DNA from 2 places in the Bacillus aerius genome. Region 1 is predicted to be linked to the other one. Evidence: a T-box and tRNA genes for the amino acid it is inferred to sense, from the RefSeq annotation. Region 1 holds a T-box; the other holds one or more tRNA genes.
The links. The T-box of region 1 lies ahead of alaS (alanine--tRNA ligase). A T-box ahead of a tRNA ligase gene usually reads a tRNA of that ligase, here a tRNA-Ala.
Positions count from the first base shown of each region.

Region 2: it has a tRNA-Ala gene. The T-box ahead of alaS (alanine--tRNA ligase) is inferred to sense a tRNA for this amino acid. The anticodon was not compared.

Region 1 covers NZ_JARYHO010000001.1:2,427,173-2,436,584, reverse strand. The annotation lists gene M2353_RS12625 (amino acid ABC transporter ATP-binding protein) at 1-444, opposite strand, end outside; gene M2353_RS12620 (AI-2E family transporter) at 696-1,733, shown strand; T-box leader at 1,777-1,984, shown strand; gene alaS (alanine--tRNA ligase) at 2,064-4,700, shown strand; gene M2353_RS12610 (IreB family regulatory phosphoprotein) at 4,790-5,056, shown strand; gene ruvX (Holliday junction resolvase RuvX) at 5,060-5,476, shown strand; gene M2353_RS12600 (DUF1292 domain-containing protein) at 5,492-5,776, shown strand; gene M2353_RS12595 (biotin transporter BioY) at 5,933-6,499, shown strand; gene M2353_RS12590 (acyl-CoA synthetase) at 6,499-7,956, shown strand; gene M2353_RS12585 (acetyl-CoA C-acyltransferase) at 7,944-9,032, shown strand; gene mltG (endolytic transglycosylase MltG) at 9,106-9,412, shown strand, end outside.
Region 2 covers NZ_JARYHO010000001.1:3,877,903-3,887,314, reverse strand. The annotation lists partial or broken rRNA gene M2353_RS20145 (23S ribosomal RNA) at 1-2,472, opposite strand, end outside; rRNA gene M2353_RS20140 (16S ribosomal RNA) at 2,654-4,202, opposite strand; tRNA gene M2353_RS20135 (tRNA-Ala) at 4,329-4,404, opposite strand; tRNA gene M2353_RS20130 (tRNA-Pro) at 4,413-4,489, opposite strand; tRNA gene M2353_RS20125 (tRNA-Arg) at 4,497-4,573, opposite strand; tRNA gene M2353_RS20120 (tRNA-Leu) at 4,585-4,670, opposite strand; tRNA gene M2353_RS20115 (tRNA-Gly) at 4,683-4,754, opposite strand; tRNA gene M2353_RS20110 (tRNA-Leu) at 4,785-4,867, opposite strand; tRNA gene M2353_RS20105 (tRNA-Lys) at 4,875-4,950, opposite strand; tRNA gene M2353_RS20100 (tRNA-Thr) at 4,988-5,063, opposite strand; tRNA gene M2353_RS20095 (tRNA-Val) at 5,097-5,172, opposite strand; rRNA gene rrf (5S ribosomal RNA) at 5,961-6,076, opposite strand; rRNA gene M2353_RS20085 (23S ribosomal RNA) at 6,138-9,068, opposite strand; rRNA gene M2353_RS20080 (16S ribosomal RNA) at 9,251-9,412, opposite strand, start outside.

The DNA.
Region 1 (9,412 bases):
TGCGATTGCCACACGCTGCTGCTGTCCTCCTGAGAGTCTAGAAGGGTAGGTGTCTGCTTTCTCAGGAATGCCAACTTTATTTAAATAAAATTCAGCTGTTTCCTTTGCTTCTTCTTTGCTCACTTTTTTAACCTTCATCGGCGCAAGCATAATGTTTTCAAGCACCGTCTTATGCGGATAAAGATGGAAGTGCTGAAACACCATCCCGATATTTTGCCTGATGAGATTGATGTTGGTTTTCGGATGCTGAACAGACACTTGATTGACAAGGACTTTTCCTTCATCAATGCTTTCAAGACGATTGATACATCTAAGCATCGTGCTTTTTCCAGACCCTGAAGGACCGATGATCACAACAACCTCACCTTTTTGAATATGTAGGTTAATGTCCTTAAGTACATGGAACTGGCCGTAATGCTTGTTGACTTCTTCGAATGTGATCATGAAGAACCTCCTCTTCTAATGATTGAGCTAAAGTGGATTCTAGCATAAATGAGGCAAAAATAAGAAAATAATGGAATATTTTCTAACGAGATTTTACAGCAAACAGTGACTTTGGATGGAGCCGTATGTTTCATGTGTATTCATTTTTAACAAAGTTAGGACAAATTTTATTTACATGGATAATTGCAGAAGTTGGTTAAACAATAAGAAGAGAGGTGAAAAAGGTGAAGAAACGTCCGATCGAGTTTCTAATGTATGCTGCAGGTGTACTGCTTGTCCTTGCGTCTTTACTCATTTTGGTTCAGCTCGACGAGTTATGGATGCCTATTTTTTTATTGCTCAAAGCGGTTTTGATCCCGCTTCTTATCGCTATTTTTATTTCTTATCTTCTTTATCCAATTGTTGAAAGACTACATAAGCGAGGTTTGCCAAGGACGGTCAGTCTCTTATTGATATATGTGCTGTTTTTTGGCGGTATTGGTTTGGCTGTGTATAAAGGGGCACCGGTTTTAATCGCTCAGTTAAATGAATTGTCGGAGCAAATTCCCATGCTTGCCGAAACGTATAATGGTGCTTTATCACATGTTCATCGTCATACAAGCCACTGGCCTGATGGACTACATGAACGGCTGGATCGTTTTATTGTCCAATCTGAGACGTATGCCGCAAATGGGGCAGAGCGGATGATTCTTAGCTGTAAAGTACTGCTTGATTACGCCTTAGTTGCTGCACTTATTCCTTTTCTTGTCTTTTATATGGTGAAAGATATGAACACGATGAAGCGGGCAGCATGGTATTTAACCCCGCCAAGCTTCCGAAAAAGGGGACATGCCTTTGTGAAAGCAGTGGATGACTCACTTGGGGATTATATTAGAGGGCAATTGCTTGTCTGTTCTTTAATTGGGGGAGCTGCTGCCATTGTTCTTTGGCTGTTTCATATTCCATATCCGCTTGTACTAGGTATGTTAATCGGTGCAACGAATGTCATTCCGTATTTTGGCCCGATTATTGGAGCGATTCCAGCTGTCTTTATTGCTTTTACCATCTCAGTGAAGTCAGTGATCATTGTGCTAATTACAGTAGCCGTGCTTCAATTTTTAGAAAGCAATGTACTGAGTCCGATCATTGTCGGGAGAAGCCTGCATATGCATCCTGTCGTGATCATGCTGGTGTTACTTGCTGGAGGTGAGTTGTTTGGCTTGATTGGGATGATTTTAGCCGTGCCGTCCGCAGCCATTATGAGGGTCATCATTGTGCAATATATTCACATGAGACGAAGCGTTCATTGACAAGACGAGCCGAGTTGTCTATAATAATTTCGATTCATACATATTGAATTCAATGACGGACCCGAGTACGTTAAAAAGCTGTTGCAGAGAGAGGCTTTGTTTGCTGAGAAAAGCCTTATCAGACCTTTAACGGAAGCTAGTCCCGAGTGCAGATAAACACTGCCGCTCTCTTCCGGCGTTATCGGATGTGAAGGTGATAGACGCATATGTCTATAATCAGGGTGGTACCGCGAGAGCATCTCGTCCCTGTGTAAGTAGTTTTTTGCTTGCATAGGGCGGGATGTTTTTTCGTTTGTGTGAAGATTGAGAATAAAAAAGGGAGGATTTATGATGAAAACTTTAACTTCAGCTCAAGTACGTCAAATGTTTTTAGATTTTTTTAAAGAAAAAGGACATGCTGTCGAACCGAGTGCGTCCCTCGTACCGCATGACGATCCAACACTTCTATGGATTAACAGCGGGGTGGCAACATTAAAGAAATACTTCGATGGCCGCGTCGTGCCTGAGAATCCACGTATTTGCAACGCACAAAAATCAATTCGTACAAATGACATTGAAAATGTAGGGAAAACAGCACGCCATCATACGTTTTTTGAAATGCTGGGCAACTTCTCTATTGGAGACTATTTCAAAGAAGAGGCAATCGAATGGGCTTGGGAATTCCTCACAAGTGACGAGTGGATTGGCTTTGATCCGAATCTGTTATCTGTAACGGTACATCCAGAGGATGAAGAAGCGTATGTTCTTTGGAGAGATAAAATTGGTGTCCCTGAGGAACGAATTATTCGTCTAGAGGGCAACTTCTGGGATATTGGCGAGGGGCCAAGTGGTCCGAATACAGAAATTTTCTATGATCGCGGCGAAGCATATGGCAACGACATGAACGACCCTGAATTATATCCAGGCGGAGAAAATGAACGTTATCTAGAAGTATGGAATCTTGTTTTTTCTGAATTTAACCATAATCCAGATGGTACATACACACCGCTTCCGAAGAAAAACATTGATACAGGAATGGGTCTTGAGCGTATGGTCTCTGTTATTCAAAACGTACCGACGAACTTTGATACAGACCTGTTCATGCCGATTATTCGTGCAGTAGAAACGATTTCAGGAGAAAGCTATGGGGAGTCAAAAGAAAAAGACACAGCATTTAAAGTCATTGCTGACCACATTCGTACTGTTGCCTTTGCCGTCAGTGACGGAGCACTTCCTTCTAATGAAGGCCGAGGTTATGTGTTAAGACGTTTGCTGCGCCGTGCTGTGCGTTATGCAAAAACGATCCATATCCACCGTCCATTTATGTATGACCTAGTTCCAGTTGTTGCGGAGATCATGAAGGATTTCTATCCAGATGTTCAAGCAAAAGAAGAATTTATTGCAAAAGTGATCAAAAATGAAGAAGAGCGTTTCCATGAGACACTGAATGAAGGGTTAGCCATTTTATCAGAAGTGATCAAAAAAGAACGAGACAATGGCAGCTCACAAATTTCCGGTATAGATGTGTTTAAGCTTTATGACACATATGGATTCCCGGTCGAACTCACAGAAGAATATGCAGAAGATGAGAACATGACAGTCGATCGTGAAGGCTTCCAGCTAGAAATGGAGAAGCAGCGTGAACGTGCAAGAAATGCCAGACAAGATGTAGGTAGTATGCAGGTTCAAGGCGGGGCTTTAGGCGATATTAAAGCAGAAAGTACGTTTGTAGGCTATGAAAATTTAACTGCAGATGCTCGTATTATCGAATTGCTTCAAAACGGTGAAATTGTCACAGAAGCTCACGAAGGGGAAACGGTGCAAATTTTATTAGATGAAACACCTTTCTATGCGGAAAGCGGCGGACAAGTGGCGGATAAAGGAACGTTAAAAAGTGCCGAAGCGATCATTGATATCAAAGATGTGAAAAAGGCGCCAAACGGCCAGCATGTCCACGAAGGAGTCGTCGTAAGTGGTACGGTTCAAAAAGGCATTGAAGTCACTGCAGAAGTCGAATCAGCGCTTCGAAAAGGCATTGTGAAAAATCACACAGCGACACATCTTTTGCACCAAGCGCTAAAAGATGTATTGGGCAGCCACGTTAACCAAGCGGGTTCACTTGTGAATGAAAACAGACTTCGCTTTGACTTTTCTCACTTTGGACAAGTAACAAAAGAAGAATTGTCACAAATTGAAAAAATCGTCAACGAAAAGATTTGGGAAGGCATTTCGGTTGCCATTGACCTGAAACCAATTGCTGAAGCAAAAGAAATGGGCGCAATGGCGCTGTTTGGCGAGAAGTATGGCGATATTGTCCGTGTGGTGCAAGTGGGTGATTACAGCATCGAGTTATGCGGAGGCTGTCACGTTCAAAACACTGCGGAGATCGGATTGTTTAAAATTGCATCTGAATCGGGTATTGGTGCTGGAACACGCCGTATTGAGGCTGTAACAGGTAAAGGTGCTTATGAAGAATTAAATGATCAGCTTGCGATTTTAGAAAAGGCAGCTAATGAACTGAAATCAAATACAAAAGATGTACCAAAACGCATCGCTTCCTTGCAGGCTGATTTAAAAGAAGTTCAAAGAGAAAACGAATCACTTCTTGCGAAATTAAGTCAAGCAGAAGCTGGCTCTATTTTAGAAAAAGTGATCGAAGTTGGCGGAGTGAACGTGTTAACTGAAAAAGTAAACGCCAAAGACATGAACCATTTAAGAACGATGGTTGATGACTTAAAAGCGAAATTAGGTTCAGCTGTCATCGTACTTGGCGCTGTTCAAAATGGAAAAGTCAACATTTCAGCCGGTGTGACGAAAGACGTCATTGAAAAAGGTCTTCATGCAGGAAAACTTGTGAAGCAGGCAGCTGAAATCTGCGGCGGAGGCGGAGGCGGACGCCCAGATATGGCACAAGCAGGCGGGAAACAGCCAGAAAAGCTTGAAGAAGCACTGGCAACTGTCGAAGAATCTGTCAAATCCGTTTTATAATCAGTCAATGTAGTGTAGAATAATGGTATTAGATGAGCGGTTAGAAAAAAGCTTGCTAGTAGAATGTTGGAAGAGAGGTGCAAGAAGCAGTGAGTTCATTTGATAAGACAATGAAGTTTAACTTCTCTGATGATTCAGCTGAAACCAATGTGAATGAAGTGCTCATAACAGTTTATGACGCACTCCAAGAAAAAGGATACAACCCGATCAATCAAATTGTCGGATACTTGCTGTCAGGCGACCCTGCTTATATTCCAAGACATCAGGATGCACGCAACCTAATTCGTAAACTAGAACGAGACGAATTAATTGAGGAATTGGTTAAATCGTACTTAGAAACACATAAAGAGGCGTAAAACATGAGAATTTTAGGCTTAGATTTAGGCACGAAAACCCTTGGTGTGGCAATCAGTGATGAAATGGGATGGACAGCTCAAGGGATTGAAACCATTAAAATTGATGAAGCAGGCGGAGACTTTGGTCTCAGCCGCCTGTCTGAGATCGTCTCGCAATATGGAACGGATAAAATTGTACTTGGTTTTCCAAAAAATATGAACGGTACGGTCGGTCCAAGAGGCGAGGCCAGCCAATCATTTGCGAAAGTGTTAGAAAACACGTACAATGTTCCTGTTGTGCTTTGGGACGAGCGTCTGTCAACGATGGCAGCAGAAAAAATGCTCATCTCTGCAGATGTGAGCAGACAAAAGCGTAAAAAAGTCATTGATAAAATGGCGGCTGTTATGATCCTTCAAGGGTACTTAGACAGCTTAAATTAAAATGAGGTGAATCAAATGGAACACGGAGAAAAGCAAATTACAATCGTTGATGATAATGGAAATGAGCAGCTTTGCGAAGTACTATTTACTTTTGAAAGCGACCATTTTAACAAATCATATGTTCTTTACTACCCAATTTCTGAACAAGATAACGAAGAAATTGAAATTCATGCATCAAGCTTCACACCAAACGAAGACGGTGAAGATGGCGAATTAGAGCCAATTGAAACGGATGAAGAGTGGGACATGATTGAAGAAACGTTAAATACGTTCTTAGATCAAGAAGACGAAGAAGAATAGAACGAATATAAGGCCTGTGAACATGATCTCTGTGATCTTTCTTCACAGGTCTTTTTTTACATTCTATATGTAAACTATTATTGAAATTTAGTTGACATATATCACTCGACCTTTTACGCTATTTTTATCAAAAACATCGAGTGAGGGGTATGAAAATTGAAAATTCACGATATGATGCAAATGGCATTCATGACAGCAGTTATTGGGATGTTAGGATTGATTCCGCCTATTTTTCTTGCGTTTACACCTGTACCAATCACCTTACAAACCGCAGGTCTTTTGCTTGCTGGAGGGCTGTTAAAACCAAAGCAAGCCCTGATTAGTTTACTTCTGTTTCTTCTAATAGTGGCAGCAGGCGCACCTCTTTTATCTGGAGGAAGAGGCGGAATAGGGGTCTTTTTTGGGCCAAGCGGTGGTTTTTTACTTGCTTATCCAGTGGCTGCCTTTATGATCAGCCTGTGGCTGAACCGGCTGAAGAAAGTGACGGCCTTACGACTATTTTTGATCTATGCGGTATGCAGTATCGGGATATTATATATAGGCGGAATTCCCTTTCAAGCCATGATGATGCATATAAAGATCACGCAAGCAGCTCTGTTCAGCGTCATTTATTTACCGGGTGATCTGATCAAAGCAGGGATATGTGCCGTCTTCACGGTGAAAATCATTCAAGCGATGTCATATCGAAAAAGGGACTTACATAGAGGGAGGCGAGCAGTTTGATGAGAATAACGGAAAGCTATGCAGCTCATGCAAAAGTGAAGCCAGATCAGATGGCGATCATAGATGAAAAAGAGCAGATCACTTATGAAGAATGGCATGAGCGTGTGAAGTCATCTGCACAATGGTTAAAAGAAACGCCTCATCAGCAAAAAAGAGTCGCTTTTTTAGTATCAAATGGTGTTCCGTTTCTCCAACTATTTGCTGGTGCAGCTTCTGCAGGATGGACAGCGGTGCCTCTTGATCCGCGGTGGAGTGATAAGGAATGCGCGGAAAAGCTCTTATTAAGCGAGGCAGACCTTGTCATTGTGGAAGATCGATATATCAAAAAAATTGAAAAGTACAAGCTGGATATGCCAGTGCTCTCTTTATCTGAATGGAAAGAAAGAATCAGCCTCAGCATAAGAGTTCAATCGAACAAAAGTGATACGGAGGAAGATCCTGCTTTTTATATGGGATTTACTTCAGGATCAACGGGATCGCCCAAAGCCTTTATAAGACGCCAGCAGTCATGGATCCAGAGCTTTCAAATGACAACATCCGTCTTTGGGATCACACATAAAGATCATGTACTGATTTTGGGCACACTTTTATCCTCTCATTTTTTATACGGTGCGATCAGCACACTTTATTTCGGTGGCACTGTGACATTGTTAGAAAAATTTGTGCCAGAGAAAGCAAAGAAAACCTTAGAGAAAGGAGACATTACGGCTATTTATACGGTTCCGACCATGACAGAATCGTTACTGCAAATGGATGCTTTCGGAAAGAATCCGCTTCTTGTCCTGTCGTCTGGTGCAGATTGGGGAAACTCTTCAAAAAAACAGCTCGTCAACCGCAATCCCCACATCACATTTTTTGATTTTTATGGAACATCAGAATTGAGTTTTGTCTCCTATTTATCTTCAGATGACTTTTTGCAAAAGCCTACTTCTGTCGGAAAGCCTTTTCCTTCTATTCAGGTTGAAGTCAGGAGGGCAGATCAAACCGTTTGCAAGCCAAATGAAATAGGGAGAATTTATGTGAAAAGCCCAATGTCTTTTTCAGGCTATTTACAAGATGAAAAGCCGCCCGAAGAGTGGCTGACCGTATATGACATGGGGTGGCTCGACGAAGATGGTTACTTGTATATGAGCGGCCGCGAGAATGGCATGATTGTCTATGGGGGACTGAATATTTTTCCAGAGGAAATTGAGCGTGTGCTGAATGAACAGCCAGAGGTGAATCGGTCAATCGTGATTGGACTTCCTGATCCTTATTGGGGCGAAATCCCTGTTGCCATTATTGAGAATGTACAGCAAACAAAAATCATTCGGCAAGCTGTAAAAGAAACATTAGCGGCATACAAAGTACCAAAAAAATGGCTCGTCACGGACAAAATGATCGAAACATCAGGAGGGAAAATCGCTCGTGCCAGTATGAAAAAGTGGGCGGAGGAACAATTATCATGCAAGCCGTGATCGTACAAGCGAAGCGGACGCCCTTCGGTGAGAAAAATGGAATGTTGAAGGATTACCGGCCAGAGCATCTAGCCGCGCCCTTGATCCAGCATTTTTCAAACGTGACCAAGCCAGATGACATCATTTTAGGCAATGTCGTCGGGGGTGGTGGCAACATTGCCCGTCTGTCCTCGTTAGAAGCAGGGCTTTCATTACATATTCCGGGTATGACCATTGATAGGCAGTGTGCTTCCGGTCTTGAAGCCATTAGAACGGCGTGCATCATGATTCAGTCGGGGGAGGGATCAATGTATATCGCTGGTGGAACGGAAAGCATTTCTCGGTCACCAATGAAAGAAAGGGCCCGCTTTTCTCCAGAGTGGATAGGGGACCCTCATATGGGGGAAGCGGCAGAGCTGACGGCGTCGAGATTTTCAGTTGCGAGACAAGAGCAAGATGACTATGCACTTTTAAGCTGGGAACGAAGTATAACCGCATTCAAGCAAGGAACGTATTCAGAAGAAATTGTTCCGATTAGCGGGATGAGTACAGATGAAGCGGCAGCTAAAATAAGACCGATTGCAAGCTTGATAAAGCGAGCAAAACCTGTCTTTTTACCAGGCAAAGGTACTGTGACTGTGACCAATAGCTGTAAAGAAGCAGATGGTGCAGCTGCCGTCGTTGTGATGGAAAGAGCAGAAGCGGAGGCAAAAGGCTTCAGCCCTATGCTGCGGTATATCGGGAGTGCCGTGACCGCTATGGACCCGCATTATCCTGCTGCTTCACCAATTGATGCAATCAAGAAACTTTTACATAAAGAACAGGTGAAGATAGAAGATGTTGCACTTTTTGAAATCAATGAAGCGTTTGCGCTCAAAGTAGTGCTCATTGCCCGGACACTAGGTATTCCTTATGACCGTATCAATAAAAGAGGCGGTGCGCTTTGTCTTGGTCATCCATATAGCGCCTCGGGAGCTGCTATGATGGTGAGACTGTTTTACGAAGCCCGCGCCTTACCGAATGGAAGTTATGTCATGGCTGCAATTGGCAGTGGAGGCGGTGTCGGTTTAGCCACACTATGGCAAGTTCTGTCATGACATGCATGAGCAAGTAATTGCCGAACTCCGTCGAATCATGTACTATAAAAGCTAGATGTGAGGAGGGCCATGCATGTTTTCAGAACAAAAGAAACGACCATTTTTTAAACGAAAAATGGGGATCGTCCTGTTATCTGTACTTGCTGTGATCATCATTGCAGCATTATCAGGTTTTTTATATGTAAAATCAGCACTCGGGCCGGTCGATCAAAAAAGCAAACAAACCATTAATATTCATATTCCAAATGGGACATCTGTCAGTGGAATTGCGAGCATTTTAAAAGAAAATGAGCTGATTTCAAATGACACGATTTTCACTTACTATGCAAAGTACAAAAAAGCGTCAGGCTTTAAAGCGGGCTATTTTCATCTCAAACAAA
Region 2 (9,412 bases), 1.5 Mb from region 1:
GTAGCTTTTATCCGTTGAGCGATGGCCCTTCCATGCGGAACCACCGGATCACTAAGCCCGACTTTCGTCCCTGCTCGACTTGTAGGTCTCGCAGTCAAGCTCCCTTGTGCCTTTACACTCTGCGAATGATTTCCAACCATTCTGAGGGAACCTTTGGGCGCCTCCGTTACATTTTAGGAGGCGACCGCCCCAGTCAAACTGCCCACCTGACACTGTCTCCCTGCCCGATAAGGGCAGCGGGTTAGAAGGTCAATACAGCCAGGGTAGTATCCCACCGATGCCTCCACCGAAGCTAGCGCTCCGGTTTCCAAGGCTCCTACCTATCCTGTACAAGCTGTACCAACATTCAATATCAGGCTGCAGTAAAGCTCCACGGGGTCTTTCCGTCCTGTCGCGGGTAACCTGCATCTTCACAGGTACTATAATTTCACCGAGTCTCTCGTTGAGACAGTGCCCAGATCGTTGCGCCTTTCGTGCGGGTCGGAACTTACCCGACAAGGAATTTCGCTACCTTAGGACCGTTATAGTTACGGCCGCCGTTTACTGGGGCTTCAATTCGCACCTTCGCTTACGCTAAGCGCTCCTCTTAACCTTCCAGCACCGGGCAGGCGTCAGCCCCTATACTTCGCCTTACGGCTTCGCAGAGACCTGTGTTTTTGCTAAACAGTCGCCTGGGCCTATTCACTGCGGCTTCTCGGGGCTTTAACACCCTAAGAAGCACCCCTTCTCCCGAAGTTACGGGGTCATTTTGCCGAGTTCCTTAACGAGAGTTCTCTCGATCACCTTAGGATTCTCTCCTCGCCTACCTGTGTCGGTTTGCGGTACGGGCACCTCTCACCTCGCTAGAGGCTTTTCTTGGCAGTGTGGAATCAGGAACTTCGCTACTAAATTTCGCTCGCCATCACAGCTCAGCCTTCACGGGAAACGGATTTGCCTATTTCCCAGCCTAACTGCTTGGACGCGGATATCCAATACCGCGCTTACCCTATCCTCCTGCGTCCCCCCATTGCTCAAATGGTGAGGAGGTGGTACAGGAATATCAACCTGTTGTCCATCGCCTACGCCTTTCGGCCTCGGCTTAGGTCCCGACTAACCCTGAGCGGACGAGCCTTCCTCAGGAAACCTTAGGCATTCGGTGGACGGGATTCTCACCCGTCTTTCGCTACTCATACCGGCATTCTCACTTCTAAGCGCTCCACCAGTCCTTCCGGTCTGACTTCACTGCACTTAGAACGCTCTCCTACCACTGTTCGTAAGAACAGTCCGCAGCTTCGGTGATACGTTTAGCCCCGGTACATTTTCGGCGCAGAGTCACTCGACCAGTGAGCTATTACGCACTCTTTAAATGGTGGCTGCTTCTAAGCCAACATCCTGGTTGTCTAAGCAACTCCACATCCTTTTCCACTTAACGTATACTTTGGGACCTTAGCTGGCGGTCTGGGCTGTTTCCCTTTCGACTACGGATCTTATCACTCGCAGTCTGACTCCCAAGGATAAGTCATCGGCATTCGGAGTTTGACTGAATTCGGTAACCCGGTAGGGGCCCCTAGTCCAATCAGTGCTCTACCTCCGAGACTCTTACCTTGAGGCTAGCCCTAAAGCTATTTCGGAGAGAACCAGCTATCTCCAGGTTCGATTGGCATTTCACCCCTACCCACACCTCATCCCCGCACTTTTCAACGTGCGTGGGTTCGGGCCTCCATTCAGTGTTACCTGAACTTCACCCTGGACATGGGTAGATCACCTGGTTTCGGGTCTACGACCACGTACTCATGCGCCCTATTCAGACTCGCTTTCGCTGCGGCTCCGCATCTTCTGCTTAACCTTGCACGGGATCGTAACTCGCCGGTTCATTCTACAAAAGGCACGCCATCACCCGTTAACGGGCTCTGACTACTTGTAGGCACACGGTTTCAGGATCTATTTCACTCCCCTTCCGGGGTGCTTTTCACCTTTCCCTCACGGTACTGGTTCACTATCGGTCACTAGGGAGTATTTAGCCTTGGGAGATGGTCCTCCCGGATTCCGACGGAATTTCACGTGTTCCGCCGTACTCAGGATCCACTCTGGAGAGAACAACATTTCAGTTACAGGGCTGTTACCTTCTTTGGCGGGCCTTTCCAGACCTCTTCGCTTATATCGTTCCTTTGTAACTCCGTATAGAGTGTCCTACAACCCCAAGAGGCAAGCCTCTTGGTTTGGGCTGTTCCCGTTTCGCTCGCCGCTACTCAGGGAATCGCATTTGCTTTCTCTTCCTCCGGGTACTTAGATGTTTCAGTTCCCCGGGTATGCCTTCTCATACTCTATGTATTCAAGTATGGATACTACTCCATTACGAGCAGTGGGTTTCCCCATTCGGAAATCTCCGGATCAAAGCTTGCTTACAGCTCCCCGAAGCATATCGGTGTTCGTCCCGTCCTTCATCGGCTCCTAGTGCCAAGGCATCCACCGTGCGCCCTTTCTAACTTAACCATTTCTTACTTTAGAAAGAATCACTATGTGTGATGAACTTTGCATTGCATTCAATGTGAATGTATTACTTATTGTTATCTAGTTTTCAAAGAACAATCCTGTCTCGCTAGAGACATGTTTGAAGGAATGATCCTTCAAAACTAAACAAGACGAAAACGCACACTGCTCCATATATCCTTAGAAAGGAGGTGATCCAGCCGCACCTTCCGATACGGCTACCTTGTTACGACTTCACCCCAATCATCTGCCCCACCTTCGGCGGCTGGCTCCATAAAGGTTACCTCACCGACTTCGGGTGTTGCAAACTCTCGTGGTGTGACGGGCGGTGTGTACAAGGCCCGGGAACGTATTCACCGCGGCATGCTGATCCGCGATTACTAGCGATTCCAGCTTCACGCAGTCGAGTTGCAGACTGCGATCCGAACTGAGAACAGATTTGTGGGATTGGCTAAACCTTGCGGTCTCGCAGCCCTTTGTTCTGTCCATTGTAGCACGTGTGTAGCCCAGGTCATAAGGGGCATGATGATTTGACGTCATCCCCACCTTCCTCCGGTTTGTCACCGGCAGTCACCTTAGAGTGCCCAACTGAATGCTGGCAACTAAGATCAAGGGTTGCGCTCGTTGCGGGACTTAACCCAACATCTCACGACACGAGCTGACGACAACCATGCACCACCTGTCACTCTGTCCCCGAAGGGAAAGCCCTATCTCTAGGGTTGTCAGAGGATGTCAAGACCTGGTAAGGTTCTTCGCGTTGCTTCGAATTAAACCACATGCTCCACCGCTTGTGCGGGCCCCCGTCAATTCCTTTGAGTTTCAGTCTTGCGACCGTACTCCCCAGGCGGAGTGCTTAATGCGTTAGCTGCAGCACTAAGGGGCGGAAACCCCCTAACACTTAGCACTCATCGTTTACGGCGTGGACTACCAGGGTATCTAATCCTGTTCGCTCCCCACGCTTTCGCTCCTCAGCGTCAGTTACAGACCAGAGAGTCGCCTTCGCCACTGGTGTTCCTCCACATCTCTACGCATTTCACCGCTACACGTGGAATTCCACTCTCCTCTTCTGCACTCAAGTTTCCCAGTTTCCAATGACCCTCCCCGGTTGAGCCGGGGGCTTTCACATCAGACTTAAGAAACCGCCTGCGAGCCCTTTACGCCCAATAATTCCGGACAACGCTTGCCACCTACGTATTACCGCGGCTGCTGGCACGTAGTTAGCCGTGGCTTTCTGGTTAGGTACCGTCAAGGTGCAAGCAGTTACTCTTGCACTTGTTCTTCCCTAACAACAGAGCTTTACGATCCGAAAACCTTCATCACTCACGCGGCGTTGCTCCGTCAGACTTTCGTCCATTGCGGAAGATTCCCTACTGCTGCCTCCCGTAGGAGTCTGGGCCGTGTCTCAGTCCCAGTGTGGCCGATCACCCTCTCAGGTCGGCTACGCATCGTCGCCTTGGTGAGCCGTTACCTCACCAACTAGCTAATGCGCCGCGGGTCCATCTGTAAGTGACAGCCGAAACCGTCTTTCATCCTTGAACCATGCGGTTCAAGGAACTATCCGGTATTAGCTCCGGTTTCCCGGAGTTATCCCAGTCTTACAGGCAGGTTACCCACGTGTTACTCACCCGTCCGCCGCTAACATCCGGGAGCAAGCTCCCTTCTGTCCGCTCGACTTGCATGTATTAGGCACGCCGCCAGCGTTCGTCCTGAGCCAGGATCAAACTCTCCGAAAAAGTACAAAACCGAAGTTTTGTTTTTCGTCAGCGTTTGACTGACTACCTATGATGTATCATAGGATTTTTTATAAAAACTCGAATTAACAGGTACGTTTTGTCTTGTTTAGTTTTCAAAGATCATATTGGTGGAGCCTAGCGGGATCGAACCGCTGACCTCCTGCGTGCAAGGCAGGCGCTCTCCCAGCTGAGCTAAGGCCCCATAAAAGATGGTCGGGAAGACAGGATTCGAACCTGCGACCCCTTGGTCCCAAACCAAGTGCTCTACCAAGCTGAGCTACTTCCCGATCTTAATGGCGCGCCCGAGAGGAGTCGAACCCCTAACCTTTTGATCCGTAGTCAAACGCTCTATCCAATTGAGCTACGGGCGCTTATTTTATAATGCCGAGGGCCGGACTTGAACCGGCACGGTAGTCACCTACCGCAGGATTTTAAGTCCTGTGTGTCTGCCAATTCCACCACCCCGGCGTGGATGGTATAAGCGGAAGACGGGATTCGAACCCGCGACCCCCACCTTGGCAAGGTGGTGTTCTACCACTGAACTACTTCCGCATTACAGGATTTCTTTATGTTGTTTGGCAATGCGGGTGAAGGGACTTGAACCCCCACGTCATAAAGACACTAGATCCTAAGTCTAGCGCGTCTGCCAATTCCGCCACACCCGCATGAAAATGGTGAGCCATGAAGGACTCGAACCTTCGACCCTCTGATTAAAAGTCAGATGCTCTACCAACTGAGCTAATGGCTCGCTTTTAAAGCGACTTGTCTATCTTACCATATGAAAGTGGTGCCGGCAAGAGGACTTGAACCCCCAACCTACTGATTACAAGTCAGTTGCTCTACCAGTTGAGCTACACCGGCTTTATCTATCCTAACATTATGTAAGAATAAATATGGTGGAGGATGACGGGCTCGAACCGCCGACCCTCTGCTTGTAAGGCAGATGCTCTCCCAGCTGAGCTAATCCTCCATATTGTGTCGTTTCGAATGTCTCTCGATCTGACAAATAGTATTATATAACGATAAGATATTGTTTGTAAAGACTTTTTTAAAATAATTTTTGAATTTATTTTAAAGCTATTTTTTCACATCTTTTCGTTAAGTCACCTAAAGAAGTTTACCACTTGTCTCTTCATTTTAAAAGTCTTTTTTTCATTTTTTTATGTTTTTTTGTTAAAAAGGGCATTAATAGCGCTTTTTCAATGTAAAAACAGCTCTTTTAAAGCTGAAAAATGTTTGTCTTATTCCTTAAATCCTCAGATAACATGCATATAGAAACGAATTTTTTTATTATTTTATTTTTCCGAGAAACCATTTTGTATATTTGCTTTATATTAAATTGATCCTGGTCATTTTCCAAAAATTCGTCTCAATGTTCCCTTGCCTCATCAAACATTGTGGTGCTTAACTCAAATCTTCCTCCCCTCTCTCATTAGCAAACCAAGATGCCCTTTGCTCTCTTATGTAGGTTTCAATGATCTAGCAGCAAGCGCAGTTCGCTACATATGGTTGCCAGAGGAGAAGATCCTTTTTAGACATGTTTACTCTTTCGATGTTGATATTGACTCTTAGCAAGATGAGCGAGCGACGAGATTGGATGATAAGAATTTTATAGAATGTCTAGAATTTCAGTAAAGGGGAAGAAATGAATGAGTTATTGAGAATGTAGTGAAAGACCACTATTTTCAATATAAATAGATATATCATTTATTAAAACACAAAAAAGACCAGTTCCGACTGGAACTGATCCTTTGAAAAGCTTGGCGGCGTCCTACTCTCACAGGGGGAAACCCCCAACTACCATCGGCGCTGAAGAGCTTAACTTCCGTGTTCGGTATGGGAACGGGTGTGACCTCTTCGCTATCGCCACCAAACCTGATGGAGAGAATGTTCTCTCAAAACTAGATAACAATGTTCATTTTTCACATTAGAATATAGGTTAAGTCCTCGATCTATTAGTATCTGTCAGCTCCACGTGTCACCACGCTTCCACCTCAGACCTATCAACCTGATCATCTTTCAGGGATCTTACTTCCTTGCGGAATGGGAAATCTCATCTTGAGGGGGGCTTCATGCTTAGATGCTTTCAGCACTTATCCCGTCCGCACATAGCTACCCAGCGATGCCCTTGGCAGAACAACTGGTACACCAGCGGTGCGTCCATCCCGGTCCTCTCGTACTAAGGACAGCTCCTCTCAAATTTCCTGCGCCCGCGACGGATAGGGACCGAACTGTCTCACGACGTTCTGAACCCAGCTCGCGTACCGCTTTAATGGGCGAACAGCCCAACCCTTGGGACCGACTACAGCCCCAGGATGCGATGAGCCGACATCGAGGTGCCAAACCTCCCCGTCGATGTGGACTCTTGGGGGAGATAAGCCTGTTATCCCCGGGGTAGCTTTTATCCGTTGAGCGATGGCCCTTCCATGCGGAACCACCGGATCACTAAGCCCGACTTTCGTCCCTGCTCGACTTGTAGGTCTCGCAGTCAAGCTCCCTTGTGCCTTTACACTCTGCGAATGATTTCCAACCATTCTGAGGGAACCTTTGGGCGCCTCCGTTACATTTTAGGAGGCGACCGCCCCAGTCAAACTGCCCACCTGACACTGTCTCCCTGCCCGATAAGGGCAGCGGGTTAGAAGGTCAATACAGCCAGGGTAGTATCCCACCGATGCCTCCACCGAAGCTAGCGCTCCGGTTTCCAAGGCTCCTACCTATCCTGTACAAGCTGTACCAACATTCAATATCAGGCTGCAGTAAAGCTCCACGGGGTCTTTCCGTCCTGTCGCGGGTAACCTGCATCTTCACAGGTACTATAATTTCACCGAGTCTCTCGTTGAGACAGTGCCCAGATCGTTGCGCCTTTCGTGCGGGTCGGAACTTACCCGACAAGGAATTTCGCTACCTTAGGACCGTTATAGTTACGGCCGCCGTTTACTGGGGCTTCAATTCGCACCTTCGCTTACGCTAAGCGCTCCTCTTAACCTTCCAGCACCGGGCAGGCGTCAGCCCCTATACTTCGCCTTACGGCTTCGCAGAGACCTGTGTTTTTGCTAAACAGTCGCCTGGGCCTATTCACTGCGGCTTCTCGGGGCTTTAACACCCTAAGAAGCACCCCTTCTCCCGAAGTTACGGGGTCATTTTGCCGAGTTCCTTAACGAGAGTTCTCTCGATCACCTTAGGATTCTCTCCTCGCCTACCTGTGTCGGTTTGCGGTACGGGCACCTCTCACCTCGCTAGAGGCTTTTCTTGGCAGTGTGGAATCAGGAACTTCGCTACTAAATTTCGCTCGCCATCACAGCTCAGCCTTCACGGGAAACGGATTTGCCTATTTCCCAGCCTAACTGCTTGGACGCGGATATCCAATACCGCGCTTACCCTATCCTCCTGCGTCCCCCCATTGCTCAAATGGTGAGGAGGTGGTACAGGAATATCAACCTGTTGTCCATCGCCTACGCCTTTCGGCCTCGGCTTAGGTCCCGACTAACCCTGAGCGGACGAGCCTTCCTCAGGAAACCTTAGGCATTCGGTGGACGGGATTCTCACCCGTCTTTCGCTACTCATACCGGCATTCTCACTTCTAAGCGCTCCACCAGTCCTTCCGGTCTGACTTCACTGCACTTAGAACGCTCTCCTACCACTGTTCGTAAGAACAGTCCGCAGCTTCGGTGATACGTTTAGCCCCGGTACATTTTCGGCGCAGAGTCACTCGACCAGTGAGCTATTACGCACTCTTTAAATGGTGGCTGCTTCTAAGCCAACATCCTGGTTGTCTAAGCAACTCCACATCCTTTTCCACTTAACGTATACTTTGGGACCTTAGCTGGCGGTCTGGGCTGTTTCCCTTTCGACTACGGATCTTATCACTCGCAGTCTGACTCCCAAGGATAAGTCATCGGCATTCGGAGTTTGACTGAATTCGGTAACCCGGTAGGGGCCCCTAGTCCAATCAGTGCTCTACCTCCGAGACTCTTACCTTGAGGCTAGCCCTAAAGCTATTTCGGAGAGAACCAGCTATCTCCAGGTTCGATTGGCATTTCACCCCTACCCACACCTCATCCCCGCACTTTTCAACGTGCGTGGGTTCGGGCCTCCATTCAGTGTTACCTGAACTTCACCCTGGACATGGGTAGATCACCTGGTTTCGGGTCTACGACCACGTACTCATGCGCCCTATTCAGACTCGCTTTCGCTGCGGCTCCGCATCTTCTGCTTAACCTTGCACGGGATCGTAACTCGCCGGTTCATTCTACAAAAGGCACGCCATCACCCGTTAACGGGCTCTGACTACTTGTAGGCACACGGTTTCAGGATCTATTTCACTCCCCTTCCGGGGTGCTTTTCACCTTTCCCTCACGGTACTGGTTCACTATCGGTCACTAGGGAGTATTTAGCCTTGGGAGATGGTCCTCCCGGATTCCGACGGAATTTCACGTGTTCCGCCGTACTCAGGATCCACTCTGGAGAGAACAACATTTCAGTTACAGGGCTGTTACCTTCTTTGGCGGGCCTTTCCAGACCTCTTCGCTTATATCGTTCCTTTGTAACTCCGTATAGAGTGTCCTACAACCCCAAGAGGCAAGCCTCTTGGTTTGGGCTGTTCCCGTTTCGCTCGCCGCTACTCAGGGAATCGCATTTGCTTTCTCTTCCTCCGGGTACTTAGATGTTTCAGTTCCCCGGGTATGCCTTCTCATACTCTATGTATTCAAGTATGGATACTACTCCATTACGAGCAGTGGGTTTCCCCATTCGGAAATCTCCGGATCAAAGCTTGCTTACAGCTCCCCGAAGCATATCGGTGTTCGTCCCGTCCTTCATCGGCTCCTAGTGCCAAGGCATCCACCGTGCGCCCTTTCTAACTTAACCATTTCTTACTTTAGAAAGAATCACTATGTGTGATGAACTTTGCATTGCATTCAATGTGAATGTATTACTTATTGTTATCTAGTTTTCAAAGAACAATCCTGTCTCGCTAGAGACATGTTTGAAGGAATGATCCTTCAAAACTAAACAAGACGAAAAACGTACGCTGCTCCATATATCCTTAGAAAGGAGGTGATCCAGCCGCACCTTCCGATACGGCTACCTTGTTACGACTTCACCCCAATCATCTGCCCCACCTTCGGCGGCTGGCTCCATAAAGGTTACCTCACCGACTTCGGGTGTTGCAAACTCTCGTGGTGTGACGGGCGGTGTGTACAAGGCCCGGG